3 regions of the Paenarthrobacter sp. AT5 genome follow, and region 1 is predicted to be linked to each of the others. Evidence: predicted binding sites of a transcription regulator. Region 1 holds the regulator's gene; each other region holds the start of a gene.
The links. The regulator LexA, encoded in region 1, represses DNA repair genes until DNA is damaged. The targets are predictions, from matches to a motif close to TCGAACANNTGTTCGA.

Region 1 (6,373 bases):
GTCCGAACGCGGCATCCAGGTCCACCATGTGAACCCATTCGGCGCCGGCTTCCTGCCAGTTCAGGGCAGCTTCCAGCGGCGTTCCGTAGCTGGTTTCGGATCCTGCTTCGCCTTGGAGGAGGCGGACCGCCTGGCCGTCGACGATGTCGACGGCGGGCAGGAGTTCCAGTACGGGCTGGGTGGAGGAAGTCATGAGTGTCCTTGCAGTTGGTGGGAGCGCGGGCTTATTTACCGGGGAGCGTCAGGAGATACGCAGCGAGCAGGGACATCCCGGCCAGCACGTAGAAAGATATGGAAACCCAGCGGGGCTTCTTCTGTTGGTGGAAGGAAATGCCGCCACCCACCAGAAGCCCGGCCAGGCCCATGAGGACTACGGACCACATTCAGGCGGCGCCTTCGGATCCGTCGCTGCCCGCGGGCGCGGTGCTTTCGGCCTGTGGCTTCCTCAGGCCGTCCACCCAGTTGCGCAGCAACCGTGCCCCGGCGTCGCCGGACTTCTCCGGGTGGAACTGCGTAGCGCACAGCGGCCCGTTCTCCACGGCGGCAATGAAGCGGGCACCGTGTTCGGCCCACGTCACCTTCGGTGGTGCCATCCGCGGCTGGACGACGTCGAAGTTCCATTCCTGGACTCCGTAGGAGTGGACGAAGTAGAAACGTTCGCCTTCCACGCCGTCAAAAAGCCTGGACCCCTCGGGCACATCCACAGTGTTCCATCCCATGTGCGGAACAACCGGGGCCGGGAGGAGTTCCACCTTGCCCGGCCACTCGCCCATGCCTTCGGATTCGGTGCCGTGCTCCACGCCTGCCTCGAACAGGACCTGGAGGCCAACGCAAATGCCCAGCACGGGACGTCCGCCTGCCACACGACGGCCGATCATGCGGATACCGTCAACGGCCTTCAATTCCTTCATGACGGTTTCGAAGGCACCCACACCGGGGACCACCAGGCCGTCGGCATTAAGGACATCTTCCGGCTTGGAGCTGAGGATCACATGCGCTCCGGCGCGTTCGAGTGCACGCACGGCCGAGCGCACGTTACCGGAACCGTAGTCCAGTACCGTAACTGTCGGTTTACCCTCGGGAGACTCCGGCTTGGCCGTAGCCGAGGCATCGGCTACGGCTCCGTCCTTGAGGATCTGGTTGCTCATAGTGCTCCCTTCGTGGAGGGTATGCCCTCCACGCGCGGATCGGACTCCACGGCGGCACGCAGCGCGCGGGCGAAGGCCTTGAACTGGGCCTCCACGATGTGGTGGGGATCCCGACCGGCCAGGACGTTCATGTGGAGGCAGATGCCGGCGTGGAGAGTGATGGCCTCGAAGACGTGACGTGTCAGGGATCCAGTGAAGTGTCCGCCGATCAAGTGGTATTCCTGCCCGGCCGGCTCGCCGCCGTGGACGAGGTAGGGCCTGCCGGACACATCCACGACCGCGTGCGCCAGCGCTTCATCGAGGGGAACGGTGGCTTCGCCGAAACGACGGATTCCGGCCTTGTTGCCCAAGGCCGTGCGCAGGACCTCTCCGAAAGTGATGGCCACGTCTTCCACCGTGTGGTGGGCATCAATGTGGGTATCGCCCGTAGCCTTCACGGTCATGTCGATGAGCGAGTGCTTGCACAACGCCGTCAGCATGTGGTCGTAGAACGGCACCGATGTGCTGATATCGGAGACGCCGGAGCCGTCGAGGTTGATCTCCACCAGCACGGAGGATTCGCTGGTGGTGCGCTCCATGCGCGCGGTACGGGCAGCGGACGGCGTTGAACCGGTTTCGCTCATGGGGGGAACGTCCTTCAAACAGAGGGGTGGATCTATGGACAAGTCTAGTTGGGCAGGGACTACTTGGATTCCAGAAGGGACTCCAGCGCTTCCAGGAAGGCCGTGGTTTCCGCCTCGGTCCCGGCCGTGACGCGCAGGTGGCCGGGGATACCGACGTCCCGGATCAGCACGCCGGCATCAAGCAAGCCCTGCCATACCTCGTGCGGGTTCTCCAAGCCGCCGAAGAACACATAGTTGGAGTCCGACGCCGCGGGCTTGAGGCCCATTCGAAGGAGCTCCGTCACGATCCGGTCCCGCTGCACCTTGATATCCTCGACGTCGGCCATCAGGGCCTCGCGGTGACGCAGAGCGGCGAGGGCAGTAGCCTGCGTGACGGCAGAGAGGTGGTAGGGCAAGCGGACAAGCCTGATCGCATCGGTCACCTCGGGAGCAGCTGCCATGTAACCCAACCGGGCTCCGGCAAGAGCGAAAGCCTTGCTCATGGTCCGGGAGACGATCAAGCGCTCCCTCCCGGGCAACAGGGTCAAGGCGCTCGGGGTGTTGTCGTGGGCGAACTCGTGATAGGCCTCGTCCACGATCACGATTGCCTGGCTGGCTTCACCCGCTTCATAGACGGCCTCCACGACGTCCAGCCCAAGGCCGGTACCCGTCGGGTTGTTCGGGGAGCAAAGGAAGACGATGTTGGCGCCGGTTTCGGCGACCTGCCTGGCCGCTGAGGCTGCATCCAGACCGTAGTCATCCGCCCGGACACCGAGGACGTATTCGGTATCGGTTCCGCTGGCAAGCAACGGATACATGGAATACGTGGGCGGGAAGCCCAACGCTTTACGGCCGGGGCCCCCGAAGGCCTGGAGTATCTGCTGCAGAACTTCGTTTGAGCCGTTGGCCGCCCAGATGTTGCCGGGAGTAAGTCCATGGCCGAGGTACTCTGCCAGCGCTTCCCGGAGTTCGGTGAATTCACGGTCCGGGTAGCGATTGAGCCCGGTGGCCGCCGCCGCGACGGCTTCGGTGATGGCCGCCTGAACATCGGCAGGAACACCATGGGTGTTTTCGTTCACGTTGAGCAAAATCGGGACATCAAGCTGCGGAGCGCCATAGGGGCTTAGTCCACGCAGGTTGGTCCGGAGGGGAAGTCGGTCGAGTCGCTCAAGCTGGTCAGTCACTACAACAGTTTAAGGGTCCGGCCGAAGTGCCCTGTAACTGTGACACCGAGCCTGGCCCTTGGGAAACTTTCCGGTGGGCTAGCCGGCAGGGACGAACAGCTGCTGGCCGGGCTGGATACGGCCTCCGCGGAGATCATTGAGCTCGATGATTTCCGCAATCACGTCGCGGGGGTCACGTTCCGGCGCAGCAGCTCCCGCGATTCCCCAGAGGGACTGACCCGGCTGGACGGTCACGCTCACTGCGACAGGAGGCTGAAGCTGCGCCTGGCTGTCCGATGCCTTTGCCGGCGAGTTGAGGAAGCCCGCCAGGCTGAGGAGGGCGGCAACGAGGAGCATTGCGGGAATGCCGAAGAAGACCATCCTGCCGCGCCGCGTCAGCCTGATGCGCGCCGGGGCGGGGATGGAGCGGAAATGGTGGAACGTAACAGCGGACATGAGCCTGAGCCCTCCTGAAGGATTGCCTGCGCCGGCGGAACCGCGCAGGCTTGCCAATTCTCTGTGTGCACTCCGCGCCGGCGTTCGAACATCCTTCGAACATCGACAACGGCTTATAGAACACATATTCGAACCTTGCTATGACATTTTTAGCACTTATCAACGAATGGTGTCGAGACTCGCTAGAACAAATGTTTGATAAACGCCCGTGCCTGACCTACGTTTGAGTGAAGAAACAGGCACAGATTCAGTGCATCAGGAGGGTCTGACATTTTTGGGCCCGGCATCTTCGGGCATCAACGGACCAGGCCCGGGGCGGAACGGAAGGGCATTGGCGAACATGGCAGCAAAAGCCACAGGAGGCAGGGCATCCCTGCGCAGCCAACAGGCCCCCAAAGCCCCCAAGAGCCTCACCGTCCGGCAGAAGAAAATCCTCGAGACCATCCAGCGGTCGGTCAATGACAACGGGTATCCACCCAGCATGCGCGAGATCGGGGATACCGTCGGCCTCGCCAGCCTGTCGAGCGTTACCCATCAGCTATCCCAGCTGGAGAAGCTTGGTTACCTCCGCCGTGATCCCAAGCGACCGCGTGCCATGGAAGTCCTCATGCCCCTGACGTTGGACAGCGGCGCCGGCATTCCCGGGGTGGAGGCTCCCGGCACACTGCTCAGCAGCGGCGGCATGGATGTCACCGCGCTGGCAACTGCCAGTGACACCGCCATGGTGCCCTTGGTAGGACGGATCGCGGCCGGCGGCCCGATCCTCGCCGATCAATCCGTCGAGGACGTCGTCCCGCTCCCCCGGCAATTGGTTGGCCACGGCGAACTGTTCATGCTCAAAGTCGCTGGTGACTCGATGATCGATGCCGCGATCTGCGACGGCGACTGGGTGGTGGTCCGCCGTCAGAACGACGCCGTCAACGGCGACATCGTGGCCGCCCTCCTTGATGACGAAGCGACCGTCAAGACCTTCCGCCAGCGCGACGGGCACACCTGGCTGCTCCCCCAAAACACCCAGTACGAACCCATCCTCGGCGATCAAGCCACCATCATGGGCAAGGTCGTTTCGGTGCTGCGCTCCCTCTAGGGGTCCTGCTTCGCCAACCGCCCCAAAGCTCCCTGCACTACCTTGCGGTCCGTCGTCGTCCAGAATGGCGGGAGTGCGGCACGCAGGAAGCCTCCGTACCTTTCCGTGGAGAGCCGGGAGTCAAGAACGGCAACCACGCCCTTGTCCCCTGTCGACCGGATAAGGCGCCCGGCGCCCTGCGCCAACCTAATGGCCGCATGCGTTGCTGAGACCGCCATGAATCCGTTACCACCGGACTGTGCCACCGCCCGGGAGCGTGCGGTCATGAGCGGATCGTCCGGCCGCGGGAAGGGGATGCGGTCGATGACAACCAGGCGGCAGGAACCACCCGGAACATCCACCCCCTGCCACAGGGACATGGTGCCGAAGAGACAGGTGTCCGGTTCATCGGAGAACTGCTTCACAAGCGCCGCCATGGTGGATTCGCCCTGGCACAGGATGTCCACGTCCAAACGCGACCGCATGGCATCAGCCGCTTCTTCCGCCGCGCGCCGCGAGGAGAAAAGGCACAGCGCTCCCCCACCGGATGCCCGGATGAGGTCTTCGAGTTCGTCCAAGGCCTCCGGCGACGTGCCCCTGCCCGGCTTCGGCAGGTGCTGGGCGACATACAGAACACCCTGCTTGGGGTAGTCGAAGGGGGACCCGACGTCCAGTCCTGTCCAGCTGGGCGCGCCGTCCCCCACCAGCCCCAATCCGCCGGCGGCCGGTTCGAAGGCCGAGCCGATGGCGAGCGTAGCGGACGTCAACACCACTGTGTGATCGGCAAACAGTCCTTCACGGAGACGCCCTGCGACGCTCAGCGGTGCGACGTTGATGAGCGCAGGTGCGGAGTCATCGGGCTGGGAGTAGCCCTGCTGCGGATCGAAAGCGGCGTTCCTGGAGAACCAGACCACTTCCCGGTTTTCCTTCGCCGTGAGCAGCCTCTCGCAGAGTTCCAGGATGAGCATCAGGCGCGACCGCGCAAGCTGCCGTCCGCCGTCGACGGCGTTGGAGGAGTCCGTTTTCGAATCGGACAGCGCGGCGCGCGTGGCGTCCCGCAGCTGGTCGAGGCAGTCGAGCAGCTCGTCGTTCAAGCCGTTCGGCTGCAAGCCGCTGGGAACCCCCACCAGCGCCAGATCCAAGCGGTCCGCCGCAGCGTTCAAGGCGTCGACGGTGATCGCTGTGTGCTTGCGGGCACTGGACGCAGCGGCGTGGACCATGGCCACCGACAGCTGCCCGGATACCGCTCCGGTAACCCGGTCCTGCAGTTCGTGGGCCTCATCGACCACAACGACGTCATACTCGGGCAGCACGGCCAGGCCCTCGAAAGCACTGACGGCAAGCATCGCGTGGTTGGTGACCACGACGTCCGCCTCCGCCGCCTTGGCCCGTGCCAACTCGCTGAAGCACTCCTCGGCGAGCGGACACTTCTGCGCCCCCAGGCATTCCATGGACGTGACCGAAACCTGTCTCCACGCCCTGTCCGTAACGCCGGGCATGAGCTCATCCCGGTCGCCTGTGGCCGTCTTGCCGGCCCACTCCCGCAGACGGAGGACTTCCTTGCCCAGCTGCGACGACGCTCCGCCCACCGAAGCCGCAAAGTGCGGCACGCTGGCGTCCTCTCCGAGCGAAAAAAGCTGCCCCTCGGAGGGTTCCTCGCTGGGGAACCCTCCCTCGAGCTTCTGCAGGCAAACGTAGTTCGCCCGGCCTTTGACGAGCGCCACGTTGACCGGGCGCTCCAAGGCGGGAGTAATGGTCTCCAGCAGGCGGGGCAAATCCCTGCCCACGATCTGGGTCTGGAGGGCCAAAGTGGCGGTGGAAACCAGCGTCGGCTTGTTGCTGTCCATGGAATGGGCAATCAACGGGATCAGGTAGGCCAGCGACTTACCTGTGCCCGTCCCTGCCTGGACCAGCAGATGCTCGCCGGACTCGATGGCC
Region 2 (6,373 bases), 1.8 Mb from region 1:
AGGGCTTCCTCGTTGTCGGGGAGGTAGACGCGGGTGAAGAGGCGGTTCATGAGGCCGCGGGCGAACACTGCCACGGAGATGAACGGCGCCGCTCCCGGCTTCAGCGGCCCGGGGTTGACGGTGGTGAAGGTGTAGACGCCGGAGTTGCCTACCGAACCGCGGCCCCAACCGGTGAACGTGTAGCCGTCGCGGACCAGGGAGCCCGTGCGCTGGACGATGTTGCCAGCGGAGTCGGGCTGCCAGATTTCGAGGATGGCGTCCGGGATGGTGTTGCCTGCGCCGTCGTACACGGTGCCTTGGAGCCGGATGCTGCCGGGGCTGCCCGGCGCAAGGAGCTCGTTGTCTTTGTTGAAGGGCAGGGCGTAGCCGTAGAAGGGTCCCACCGTCTGGCCCGGTGTGGGTGTCAGCTTGCTCATGTGCTTACTCCTCGTCGCCGGCGTCGCCGTATGCTTCGTTTTCGGTCCAGGTCCGCTTGGAACCGGTCAGGATGATGTCCCACTTGTAGCCGAGTGCCCATTCGGGGCTGGTCAACTCGTGGTCGTAGGTGGCCACCAGGCGGTCCCGGGCGTCCTGGTCCACGATCGACTGGTAGATGGGGTCCAACGGGAAGAGCTGGTCGCCCGGGAAGTACATCTGGGTGACGATGCGCTGCGTGAACTCGGAGCCGAACATGGAGAAGTGGATGTGGGCCGGGCGCCATGCGTTGAGGTGGTTTTTCCACGGGTACGCGCCGGGCTTGATGGTGGTGAAGGAGTAGGAGCCGTCGGCACCGGTGATGCAACGTCCGACGCCGGTGAAGTTGGGGTCGAGCGGGGCGGGGTGCTGGTCACGCTTGTGGATGTAGCGGCCGGCGGCGTTCGCCTGCCAGATTTCCACGAGCTGGCCCGCAACCGGGCGGCCGTCGCCGTCCAGGACGCGGCCGGAGACGATGATGCGTTCGCCTTGGGGTTCGCCGTTGTGCTGGATGGTCAGGTCCGACTCCAGCGCGTGCACGTCCTGGTGACCGAAAGCGGGCGAGTAGAGCTCGATCGTTTCCGGGTCGGCATGGTGCAGGCTCTTGGTGGGGTGGCGCAGGATGCTGCTGCGGTACGGAGCATAGTCCAGGCGCGGCATGGTCTCAGGAGCCTTGCCGTTCTTCAGGGCCTCGGCGTACTTGTCGCCGATCGCTTTGATCTCGGCACTGAGGTCCGCCTGCGTCTCCACCTTTCCGGCGTCGTGGGCGGCGTGTGGCCCGGCCGGCGGCACGAGTTCCTCTGATTCAAGAGCTTGCGCGGTGTTGTCTTGCGGCACAACCGGCTCCTTTCTGTGGCTTCGTTGTCAACTTCGTTGTCAGGGTGCAGGCAGCTATGCCCGGTGGAGTGAGTCATATTGGACGGCGTGGCGGACTGGTGCGTTCGGGGCTCCGTAACCGTCGTAGTTGCCCCGGCGCTCCACCATTTCGAAGAACACGCTGCCCACGGTGGCGGTGTAGAAGTGGAGGAATTCACCGTTGGCGTCCCGGTCATACAGGAGGTTGAGCTCCTTGAGGGTGGCCAGGAAACCCGGTTCAAGATCAAACCGCGCGTCCAGGTCCTCGTAGTAGTTGGCTGGAATCTGCAGGAACTCAAGGCCGCGTTCCCGTGCTGACCGGGCTGTTGCCACGAGGTCATCCACGGCGAAGGCGATGTGTTCCTGGTAAGTCTTTGGCGCTGACGCCTGCTGCACGGGCGCCAGGTTCAGCACCAGCCGGACCGCGCCGTTGCTGGCCTGCATCACTTGCGAGCGCACCAAGCCGCTGGGGCTGGGGACCTCGGCGAACGGCTGCGGTTCCAGGGCGAGGGCGCTGGTGTAGAAAAGGACAGCTTCGTCGAAGTGCTGCCAAGGCTGAGCGAGGTTTACGTGGTCAATGACTGCTGTTCGGGCAGCCCGCGAGTGCTCCAGCCCTTCGCCGAATTCCTGTGTCCATGCCGCTGTGCCGTCTGGGCTGCCTTGGCAGAGGAAGATCTCGGTGGAGTCCGGGGCGGAGATACCCTGGAACACTTCTTCGTCGGCCTGGACCTTGCGGGACACCACTGGCGCCTTGAGTTGCTGGGCGCGGGCGGAGGCAATCACTGGGGAGTCGACGTCGAACCCCAAAGCGGCGATAGCCGGTTCCGTGTGCAAGGCCGCTTGCTCGTTGATGATCACGCGGGCCTGGCCCATGGTCCAGAGTTGGACGTCCTTGGTGCGGTGCCGGCCCTCGAACTCGAAGCCAAGCTGGCCCAGGAGTTTTTCCAGCTGCGCGGTGTCGTCGGCCTTGACCTCGGCGAAGTTGAACCCGGCGGGCTCGTTCACCTTGGGCAGGGTGGCCAGTTCCATGGGATAACGACGGCGGCCGGCGGCTTTTTGTTCGGATGTCCCGGCGGCGGCGGTTTCTGCGGAGGTGCCCGCCAGCCACTTGGCGCTCTGCTCCTCCAACCAGATGAGTGAGCGCATGGCATCCACGGCCGTGCGCTCCACGTCCGACTGGCGGAACACGTCATTGAACACCTCCAGGGACACCGGTCCCGTGTAGCCTGCCCGGACAACGTGGCCCATGAACTTGGCGAGTTCGAACTGGCCCTCCCCGGGGAAAACCCGGTAGTGGCGGCTCCAGGACAGCACGTCCATGGAGAGCTTGGGGGCGTCGGCCACCTGGACAAAGAAGATCTTGTCCGTGTTGATGTCCTCGATGGGCGCGGTGTCCCAGTCGCGGGAAAGGATGTGGAACGAGTCCAGGCACGTGCCCAGGTTGGGGTGGTCCACTGCCTCCACCAGGCGGTAGGCGTGCTCGTAGTCGTTGACGTGCTTGCCCCATGCCAGGGCCTCGTAGGCCACCTTGACGCCGTGGTCTCCCGCCAGTGCGGCAAGCAGTGCGAGCTGCTCTGCCCGCAGTTGGTCATCGTCGATCGTGGCCGTAGCTACGTTGGAGCAGACCAGGATGGTGTCCATGCCCAGGCGCGCCATGAGCTTGAACTTGGCCTCGGCCCGCTTGAGGTTGGCTTTCAGCAGGTCCGGAGCGACGCCGTCGAAATCGCGGAAAGGCTGGTAGAGGTCCAGGCCCAAGCCGAGGTCGGCGGCCATCTTGCGGATATCTTCAGGACTGAGCGGCGACGTGACCAGGTCCTGCTCAAAGATCTCGATGCCGTCGAAGCCCGCAATGGCGCAGGCCTGCATCTTCTCTTTCAGTGTGCCGGACAGGCAGACGGTGGCGATCCCTGTGCGCATCAGTGGGCCGCCTTCACGAGTGCCGACTCTTCGGTGGCGATGAGCTCAAGGAAATGTTCACGCATGCGGTCGCGGTCGGCGTCTTTTCCGGTGAAGAGCTTGAATGCGTCCGCCGCCTGGCCGACTGCCATCCGGCCGCCGTCGAGCACGTCGCAACCCTTGGCGCGCGCTTCGCGGACCAGCTGCGTTTCGATAGGGCGATAGACGATGTCCGCCACCCAGTGGCGGGGTTCCAGCAGCTCGATGTCGAGCGGCAGTCCGGGATGGGCTGCCATGCCGATCGGGGTGCAGTGGACCAGGCCGTCGGCGAGGGGCATGATGTTTTTCAGGTCGGCCGGCGTGTGCGCGGTGACATTTGCGACCGGGAAAAGTCCGCTGAGCTCAGTGGCACGCTCGGCCGCGCGGTTGGCGTCCATGTCCACAAGGTCCAGATGCTTGACGCCGGCTTTGAGGAGTGCATAGGCGACGGCGGACCCGGCACCTCCCGCGCCCAACTGGACGACGCGGTCCAGCTTCGCTGCCGGCAGTCCGTCGGTGAGCGCCGAACCGAAGCCGGAGAAGTCCGTGTTGTGGCCGATGAAGCGGCCGTCCCGGATCAGGACGGTGTTGACGGCACCCAGGCGATCGGCGTCGTCGGACACTTCATCAAGGTGCTGCAGCACCAGCTGCTTGCACGGGTGCGTGATGTTGAGGCCGTTGAAGCCCATGCGGCCGGCGGCTGTGAGGAGATCCCCGACGGCGGTTGCCGGCAACGCGAGATCCAGAAGGTCGATGGGGCGGTACAGCAAGCGAAGGCCCTGCACATCGGCCTCGCGTTCATGCATGGGCGGAGTCAGCGACGGCATGACGCCTTCGCCTATCAGGCCCACCAAAACGGATTCGGCTCGGTTGCTCATCCTCAAGCTCCTTTTACTTCGGCACCGCGGACTTTGGATTTTCTGGGTCCACGGAGCCGGGTGATATCGAGATTACTACAAATGTTCATATTCCGCACGTATGTTCTTATAGCGAACATTTCCAGCGTGCACACCCAACTAGGTCGCAGTTAAGCGCGTTTAGAGGGGTCAAAACGCGCACTAATGCGACCTAGTTGGGTGGGGGTAGGTGGGTGGGGTCGGTGGGGTTGGCATGGGCGGGGTGGGGTGGGTTAGCGCTGGGGTAGGCGGGCCGCCAGCTCGGCTGCGGCCTCCTGCAAGGTAGGGACGTGTGAAACCAGCTCCTCCATGGTCATTCGGAAGACCGGCACAGCGACGGCCACGGAAGCGAATGCGTTGCCCTGGGCGTTGAGGACGGGGACTGCGACTGCGCGCATACCGATCTCGTTCTCTTCATCCATGACCGCGTAGCCCTGGCGCCGGACCTGCTCGATCTCCTCGCGGAATTTGTCGCGGTCCGTGATGGAGCGTTCCGTCAGCGGATCCAAGGGAAGTTCTTCCAGGAGCCGCTTCCGCTCAACCTCCTCCTCGAAGGCAACGATCGCCTTGCCCACGGAGGTGGTGTGCAACGCGCCGAGATGCCCGGGATCACTGGTTACGCGGAAAGTCTTGGGCCCGTCCACCTTATTGACCGTCAAGTGGTGGTCTCCATCGCGAACCGAGAGGATAGTGGCCTCATGGGTGCGTTCGGTGACCCGCTGCAGGACCGGGAGCGCCGTGGCCGCGAAGCCATGGTGGTTGGAAACGCGCTGCCCCAGCTGGAACACGCGCAGTCCAAGATGGTAGCGACGCCCGTCCGGCTCATAGTCCACAAAGCCGTCGCGGGTGAGCGAACCCAGCAGCCGATACGTGGTGCTGAACGGCAACTCGGCCGCCCTGGCCAGATCTGCGGCGCTCGCCCCCTTCGGCTCGTCACCCAGCAGAACAAGCAGGCTCAGCGCCTTGCCCACCATGTCCGTTTTTGTGCCCTCTTTCACATTCATGGTTCGATGCTCTCATATGGTGAGAGCTATTTCTAGATAGTGGTGACATCTCTTGACAAGTGACCGCTCTCACAGCCAGTATTGCTGTATTGCACAAGTAGCTCTCACCATGTGGTTACTTTTGGGACGATCCGGCCGCACCTAGCCCTCGATCTCCCGCAGAAGCTTGATCCGCGACATCGTCGTCACAGAAGGAACTCCCATGAGCCAAACAATGCCGTCAGCGACGCCCGGCACTGAAACCACCACCGGCACTCCCAAGAAAGCGGCCCTCGCCAGCTTCCTTGGCAGCGCGGTGGAGTACTACGACTTCTTTATCTTCGGTTCGGCAGCGGCGCTGATCTTCCCGCATGTGTTCTTCCCGGACGCCGACGCCAACGCAGCCATCATGTCTTTCGCCACCTTCGGCTTCGCTTACGTTGCCCGCCCGGTGGGAGCGATCATCCTGGGCCACTTCGGGGACAGGATCGGCCGTCAGAAAGTCCTCATGTTCACCCTGGTGCTTATGGGTGCCGCAACCTTCGTGATCGGATGCCTTCCTGACTTCAAGACCATCGGCTGGTGGGCCCCGGTCCTGCTGGTGCTGGCACGGCTGGCCCAAGGCCTTTCGGCCGCAGGCGAGCAAGCCGGCGCTTCGTCGATGACCCTTGAGCACGCTCCGGACAACCGGCGTTCCTTCTTCACCTCCTGGACCCTCACGGGCACCCAGGGCGGTCAGATCCTTGCCGCCCTCGTCTTCATCCCCGTGGTGGCCCTCCCGGACGAGATCAAGTACGGCATCGGCTGGCGCATCCCGTTCTGGCTCAGCGCGGTTGTTGTGATCGTGGCCTACTTCATCCGCCGCACCCTGCACGAGCCCCCGGCCTTCGCAGAAGCCAAGAAGCACAACCAGATCGCCAAGCTTCCCGTGGCCGACCTCCTGAAGCTGCACTGGCGCGACGTCCTGCGCGTTGTGTGCTGCGCGTTCATCGCTGCGGTGAGCACCGTGTTCGGCACCCTGGCCATCAAGTACGCACAGGATGTGGCCCATGTAAGCAGCACCATCACGCTGTGGCTCGTGGTGGTAGCCAACGTCGTTGCCCTGGGTACGCAGCCGCTCTTCGGCACCCTGGCTGACAAGATTGGCCGGAAGCCCGTCTTCATCTACGGCGCTATTGCCAGTGCCATCATGACTCCCGTTTTCCTTCTGACGCTCGAATCCGGAAACGTCCCCCTGATGTTCCTGGTGTC
Region 3 (6,373 bases), 1.4 Mb from region 1:
CAGCCGCACGGCTGCGGCGTCGGTGTTGAACCGCCACGGGGAGAACAGCCGGATGTGCCTCCAGTGCTCGATCGCGGAGCCCGCGGTGGGGCCCGCTTCGAAGATGACCGGGTCCAGGCCCTGTTCGAGCAGGTGCGCCGCGGCGGCGAGCCCTACCGGGCCTGCACCGATCACGGCGATGGGAAGGGCGCTGGTGGCTGTATCCATGACTGTCCTCTGTTCTCTGTGTCCGTTGGTGCGGCGGTTTCGGGGTGCCTGCCGGTCCGGCGGGGGCATCCAGTTCACCCCCTGATCGTGTGCTTAGGCGTGGGTGGGTTCTTCGACCAGGGCGGTGGCGATGCTGTCTGCGTCCTCCAGCGCGGCGAGGTAGCGTTCGGCGTCCAATGCTGCCGCGCATCCTGTGCCGGCGGCGGTGATGGCCTGCCGGTAGCGGTGGTCCACGGCGTCCCCGCAGGCGAAAACACCGGAGAGGTTGGTGAGCGTGGTGGGTGAGTCAACCTTGATGTAGCCCTCGTTGTCCAGCTCGACCTGTCCGGTGACCAGTTCGGTGCGGGGCAGGTGACCGATCGCGACGAAGATCCCGGTCGCGTCCTGGTGGCGGGTTTCCCCGGTGCGGGTGTCTGTCAAGGTGACACCGGTGACCTTGGTGTCGCCGTGGATGGCGGTGATGGCGGAATTGAAGGCGAAACTGATCTTGGGGTTGTCCTTGGCGCGCTGGGCCATAATCCGGGAGGCCCGGAGTTCGTCCTTGCGGACCACGACGGTGACGGACTTGGCGAAGCGGGTCAGGAATGTCGCTTCTTCCATGGCCGAGTCCCCGCCCCCGACGACGATGATGTCCTGGTCCTTGAAGAAGAACCCGTCGCAGGTGGCGCACCAGGACACCCCGTGACCGGACAGTTTCTTCTCTTCGGCCAGGCCGAGTTCCTTATAAGCCGAGCCAGTCGCGAGGATGACAGCCGGGGCCTCATGCGTCTCGCCGGCGCCCGTGACCACGCGCTTAAGGTGACCGGTGAGATCAACTTCGGTGACGTCGTCGAACACCACCTGCGCACCAAACTTCTCAGCCTGTTCCTGCAGACCGTCCATCAGTTCGGGGCCTTGGATCCCGCCTGGGAAGCCCGGGAAGTTCTCCACCTCGGTGGTGTTCATCAGCGCCCCGCCGGCGGTGACGGACCCGGCCAGGACCAAAGGCTTGAGGCCGGCGCGGGCGGCGTAAATGGCTGCGGTGTACCCGGCAGGGCCGGAGCCGATGATGATCAGTTGTTCGGTGCTCACGAAACTGCTCCTAAGAGAGAGACTGGAAGGGCCGGGTTATTTGGCGGCTGGGATCAGGGAAGCGATCAGGTCCTCGATGCGGCTCTTGATCTCGTCCCGGATCGGACGGACCGCCTCCACACCCTGCCCTGCCGGGTCTTCCAGGACCCAGTCCTCGTAGCGCTTGCCGGGGAAGTACGGGCATTCGTCCCCGCAGCCCATCGTGATCACAACGTCCGAGGCCTGCACGGCCTCGGTGGTCAGGACCTTCGGGATCTCGGCGGACATGTCGATGCCGAGTTCGGCCATGGCCTCGACGGCTGCGGGATTGACCTTGTCCGCAGGCTGGGAACCGGCGGAGCGGACCTCGATCGCGCCGTGCGCCAGAGTGGTCAGGAACGCTGCGGCCATCTGGGACCGGCCGGCGTTGTGGACGCAGACGAACAGAACGGACGGCTTCTTGACGGTTTCGGTGCTCATAAGGAGTTCTCCTGGGTTTGGGTTGGGTGAGCTGTTCGGCTTGGCTATTCGGGGCCGCAACCCACACCCTCCAGATATTGATGTTCGTCGATGTAGGGAGTATTTCCCAAAACATTGATGATTGTCAATATTTAGATGAGGCGAGGTTTGGCCCCGGCGTTTGGGTGGTTGGCGTGGGTGTTCAGGCGGCGTGCAAACGTGGGGCGAGGTCGCTGATTCGGCGGGTGATGTCCTGGTAGGCGTGCTCGAAAGCGGCGGGGGTGCCGGACCGGACGGGGTCCGGAACGGACCAGTGAATATTGCTTGGCGGGGCGGCGAGCTCTTCGTGGGCACTGTCGCAAACGGTGATGATGAAGTCGCGCCCGTCGGCGACGTCATCCAGGTGCTGCGGAGCACGGTGGCCGAGGTCCAGCCCATGCCGGGCCGCGATCTCGATGGCCCCGGGAGCGATGCGTTCGGCGGGGTGGGTGCCCGCGGAAGCGGCCGGGATATCGCTGGCCTGCCGCCAGAGGGCGGTAGCCAGTTGGGAGCGGGCACTGTTGTGGGTGCACACGAACAACACCCGGCGCACGGCATGCCCGACACCGGGAGTGAGACCATCCAGGGAGCCAGGGGTGAGGCTGAGGTAGCTGCGGCGCTTGTCTGCTTCGGAGCGGTGCCGCCCGACCAGGCCTGCAACCTCGAGGGTGCGCAGGTGGTGGGAGAGCAGGTTGGAGGGGATGCGAAGCTCGGCCTGCAGTTCGCTGGGCGAGTAGTCACCCAAGGTGAGCAGATCCACGATCCGCAGCCGGGCAGCGTCGGCCAGGGCCGCATGCTTCGCTAGCCGAACGTCAAAGGTGGTTCGCTCAGTTTCCATTGGTTCAATTTTGACTGAGATAATTTTCCGGGTCAAGCTTGTGGCATGACTTCACAGCAGCCGCTATTGTGGCGCCGCGCCTTGGCCGAACTGATCGGCACCTGCCTGCTTGTCGCCGTCGTGGTCGGGTCCGGGATCGCCGCGCAGCAGTTGTCCCCGAACGACGTCGGCCTGCAGTTGCTGGAAAACAGCACCGCCACGGTGCTGGGGCTCACGGTGCTGATCCTGGTGTTCGGCCCCGTCAGCGGGGCGCACTTCAACCCGGTCGTTTCCGCGGCGGACTGGTTCCTGGGCCGGCGCCATGGCACCGGACTGAACCTGACCGAACTCGGCATCTACGCAGTGGCGCAAGTCGCTGGTGCGATCGGCGGCAGCGTCCTGGCCAACGTGATGTTCGACCTCGGGACCTCGACCTCAACCAAGGACCGCACCACGCCCGGGCACCTGGTCGCTGAAGCCGTCGCCACCGCCGGGCTCATCCTTCTCATCTTCTCCCTGGCCCGCACAAACCGCGGACTGCTGGCCGCCCCGGCGGTCGGGGCATACATCGGGGCCGCATACTGGTTCACGTCCTCGACCTCGTTCGCGAACCCAGCCGTGACCATCGGCCGGATTTTCACCGATACCTTCGCAGGCATCGCCCCGGCCTCCGTTCCCGGCTTCATCCTCGCCCAGATCACTGGCGCCGCACTGGGCCTGGGCCTACTACTGGCCCTGTTCCCCGCGGCTGGGAGTGCCGCGGACGACGTCGTCGTTCCGCACCCCGCCAAAGAGACGGCCTGACCGCAACTTGATATTGATGCTTGTCAATATTCGGGCATAATGGGGAGATGACTTCTCCGCTGACCCTCGAACCGGATACTACCGCCGACCGTGGCTGCTGCGCCCCCGATGCTGCTGCCCTCGATGCCGAGGAAGCCAAGCAGCGGGCCATGGTCTTCAAGGCCCTGGCCGACCCGAACCGGCTCCGGCTGCTCTCCATCGTCAAGGCCTCATCCACCGGCGAAGCGTGCGTATGCGACCTCCCCGGGCCGCTGGAACTGAGCCAACCTACCGTGTCCCACCACCTCAAAGTGCTGGTAGAGGCCGGGCTGCTGCACCGGGAGAAGCGCGGCACGTGGGCCTACTTCTCCCTCGTCCCCGGCGCCCTCGATGAGGTCGCCGCGACGCTCGCCACGCTGTGAGCCCCGCAGCGCCGATCAGGGCAATGCAGCCCGGGGACTGGCCCGCGGTGCGAAGGATCTACCAGGAAGGGATCGACGGCGGCCACGCCACGTTCGAATCCACCGCCCCCGACTGGGAGGCGTTCAACACCACGCGGCTCCCCGGCCACCGCCACGTCGCCGGCCTACCAGGCCGGGCCGCTCTGGGCTGGGCAGCCGTCACGCCGGTGTCATCCCGGACCGCATACGCCGGAGTGGTCGAACACTCCATCTACGTCAGCACGGACGCCCACGGTCAGGGCATCGGCGCCGCCCTGCTCCAGGCACTGATCGCCTCCACCGAGAGCGCAGGGATCTGGACTATTCAATCCAGCGTCTTCCCCGAAAACGAACCCAGCCTCAAACTCCACCAGACCCACGGCTTCACAGTAGTCGGACGCCGCAATCGCATCGCCCGCATGCCGCACGGTCCACTCGCCGGGCAATGGCGCGACACACTCCTCATCGAACGGCGTTCCGCACTGATCTGATGGCCTCGTAGCACTGCCGGCCGGGCCACGGCGAAGAGTCGCCTCGGATGCGTTCGATTAAGAAGCTATTTTGTCGGCCGCCTGCAGTACAGTTAATTCGAACATAAATTCGAATAAAAGGTGTGTTGTGGGCGTGATAGTTGGCCCCCGCGTGATAGATGCGGGACTGTCTCTGGTGAGGATCCTGGTGGCGCCGGTCGCGGTGGCCGCCGGTTATCCCTCGCCGGCGCAGGACTACTTTGAGGGCCGGATCGACCTCAACGAGCACCTGATCAAAGATGTGACCAGCACATTCATCGTCCGGGTCACCGGGCAGTCGATGGAGCAGGCCGGGATCAGTGACGGGGACGAGCTGATCGTCAACCGTGCCTTGGAACCGAAGGACGGCTCCGTGGTGATCGCGGTGCTTGACGGGGAATTGACCATCAAGCGGCTCCGGATCACTCCCACGGCCGTGCTTTTGCAGGCGGACAATCCCCGTTTTCCGGACATCGTGGTTCCGGCGCTGTCCGAAATCACCATCTGGGGCGTGGCCACGAGGTGCCTGCACCATGTCTAGGCCAGCACTAATGCGCCGGATGCAGGAAATCGCGCACGTGGACGTTAACTGCTTCTACGCTTCGGCCGAGCGCGCCTTCAACCCTTCCCTGGAAGGCAAACCGGTAATCGTGCTCTCCAACAATGACGGCTGCGCCGTCACCCGTTCCCCTGAAGCCAAGAAGCTGGGAATCGGCCTCGGCGAGCCGTGGTTCAAACTCCGGCCCCGCGCCAAGGAATGGGGTCTGGTGGCCCTCTCCAGCAACTACGAACTCTACGGCGACATCTCCGCCCGGGTCATGGAATTGCTGGGCCGCTACTCGGCCTGGTTGGAGGTCTACTCAATCGACGAAGCATTCCTGGGCGTCAAAGGCGAACCGGAGCAACTGCTGGAGTTGGGCCGGACCATTCGTACGGCCTGCCGGCGGCACGTCGGCGTGCCCGTCTGTGTCGGCATAGCCCCCACCAAGACCCTGGCCAAGCTGTGCAACAAATGGGCCAAGCACAATCCGGCCTTCCGCGGCGTATGCAGGTGGGAATCAGTACCCGCGGAACAGCGCGAGGCGCTGATGGGGCGGCTTTCCGTGATCGAAATTTGGGGAGTCGCCACCCGGCTCACCAAGCGCCTGAACGCGATGGGCATCTTTTCGATTCTGGATCTGGCCCGGGCGAACCCCGTGGCGATCCGGGACAGATTCTCCATCGTCATGATGCGCACCGTCCTGGAACTGCAAGGCACACCATGCATCCCCATGGAAGAGGAACGCGTCGGCAGGGACCAACTGATCTTCTCCCGTTCCTTCTCCACGCCGATCACCACGGCGGCAGGGTTGCGGCAGGTCATGAGCGTCTACGCCCAGATGGCCTCTGCACGCCTGGCCAAACACGACCTGCAGGCCAAGGTCCTGACCGCGTTCGCCGCTACGTCCCACTTCAACCCCAACGAGAAATCCTTCCCGTCGGTCTGCCTGACCCTGCCCGCACCAACCGCCGACCCCGTGCTGCTCACCAGGGCCGCCCATGCACTGCTCCCCCAGATCCACGAAAACGTGAAGTACGTGCGGGCGGGAATCATGGTCACCGACCTGCGTCCCACCGGGAACCAGAAGCCGCTGGAACTGTTCCAAAATCCCCACGAAGAACGCGGCATCGGGACCCTGCTCGAGGACGTCTCCAAACGCTATGGACGCGGAACAATCGGCCTCGGGCACGCAGGCATCCGCGGCGGACCCGACTGGACCATGAAACGCGACATGCTCTCCCCCAGATACACCACCCACTGGGACGAACTCCCCCTCGTCAAAGCCGCCTGACCCTGCTGACAAGTAGAAAGAAGCCCCCATGACCCTGGCTCCCGAACACCCGAACTGCACACTCCATGAGGTCGCTGTCCGGTTCAGCCCAGGCGGCACCCCGATGGCCATCCGCCATGACGGAGTGATCTGGATGGTGGACCCGGACATCCACGCCGACCACTGGTTTACGCAGGACTCCGCAGGTGACACCCCGCGCGAGCACTGGCAAGTCCAAGCCAAACTCCCCACGGCAGG

Region 2: the regulator LexA is predicted to act here: its motif matches at 4,214-4,229, upstream of RI444_RS21000 (shikimate dehydrogenase).
Region 3: the regulator LexA is predicted to act here: its motif matches at 4,384-4,399, upstream of RI444_RS01045 (LexA family protein).

Annotation. Positions count from the first base shown of each region.
Region 1 is NZ_CP136441.1:1,581,714-1,588,086, reverse strand. Features, by position in the region: gene priA (bifunctional 1-(5-phosphoribosyl)-5-((5-phosphoribosylamino)methylideneamino)imidazole-4-carboxamide isomerase/phosphoribosylanthranilate isomerase PriA) at 1-193, opposite strand, end outside; gene RI444_RS07275 (hypothetical protein) at 225-383, opposite strand; gene hisH (imidazole glycerol phosphate synthase subunit HisH) at 384-1,148, opposite strand; gene hisB (imidazoleglycerol-phosphate dehydratase HisB) at 1,145-1,771, opposite strand; gene RI444_RS07260 (histidinol-phosphate transaminase) at 1,831-2,934, opposite strand; gene RI444_RS07255 (LysM peptidoglycan-binding domain-containing protein) at 3,013-3,369, opposite strand; gene lexA (transcriptional repressor LexA) at 3,710-4,456, shown strand; gene RI444_RS07245 (ATP-dependent DNA helicase) at 4,453-6,373, opposite strand, start outside.
Region 2 is NZ_CP136441.1:4,503,810-4,510,182, forward strand. Features, by position in the region: gene pcaG (protocatechuate 3,4-dioxygenase subunit alpha) at 1-416, opposite strand, end outside; gene pcaH (protocatechuate 3,4-dioxygenase subunit beta) at 421-1,290, opposite strand; gene RI444_RS20995 (bifunctional sugar phosphate isomerase/epimerase/4-hydroxyphenylpyruvate dioxygenase family protein) at 1,345-3,225, opposite strand; gene RI444_RS21000 (shikimate dehydrogenase) at 3,225-4,121, opposite strand; gene RI444_RS21005 (IclR family transcriptional regulator) at 4,373-5,143, opposite strand; gene RI444_RS21010 (MFS transporter) at 5,346-6,373, shown strand, end outside.
Region 3 is NZ_CP136441.1:216,682-223,054, reverse strand. Features, by position in the region: gene RI444_RS01080 (FAD-dependent oxidoreductase) at 1-207, opposite strand, end outside; gene trxB (thioredoxin-disulfide reductase) at 301-1,278, opposite strand; gene RI444_RS01070 (arsenate reductase ArsC) at 1,315-1,737, opposite strand; gene RI444_RS01065 (ArsR family transcriptional regulator) at 1,919-2,593, opposite strand; gene RI444_RS01060 (aquaporin) at 2,639-3,376, shown strand; gene RI444_RS01055 (ArsR/SmtB family transcription factor) at 3,424-3,777, shown strand; gene RI444_RS01050 (GNAT family N-acetyltransferase) at 3,801-4,286, shown strand; gene RI444_RS01045 (LexA family protein) at 4,414-4,845, shown strand; gene RI444_RS01040 (Y-family DNA polymerase) at 4,838-6,136, shown strand; gene RI444_RS01035 (hypothetical protein) at 6,165-6,373, shown strand, end outside.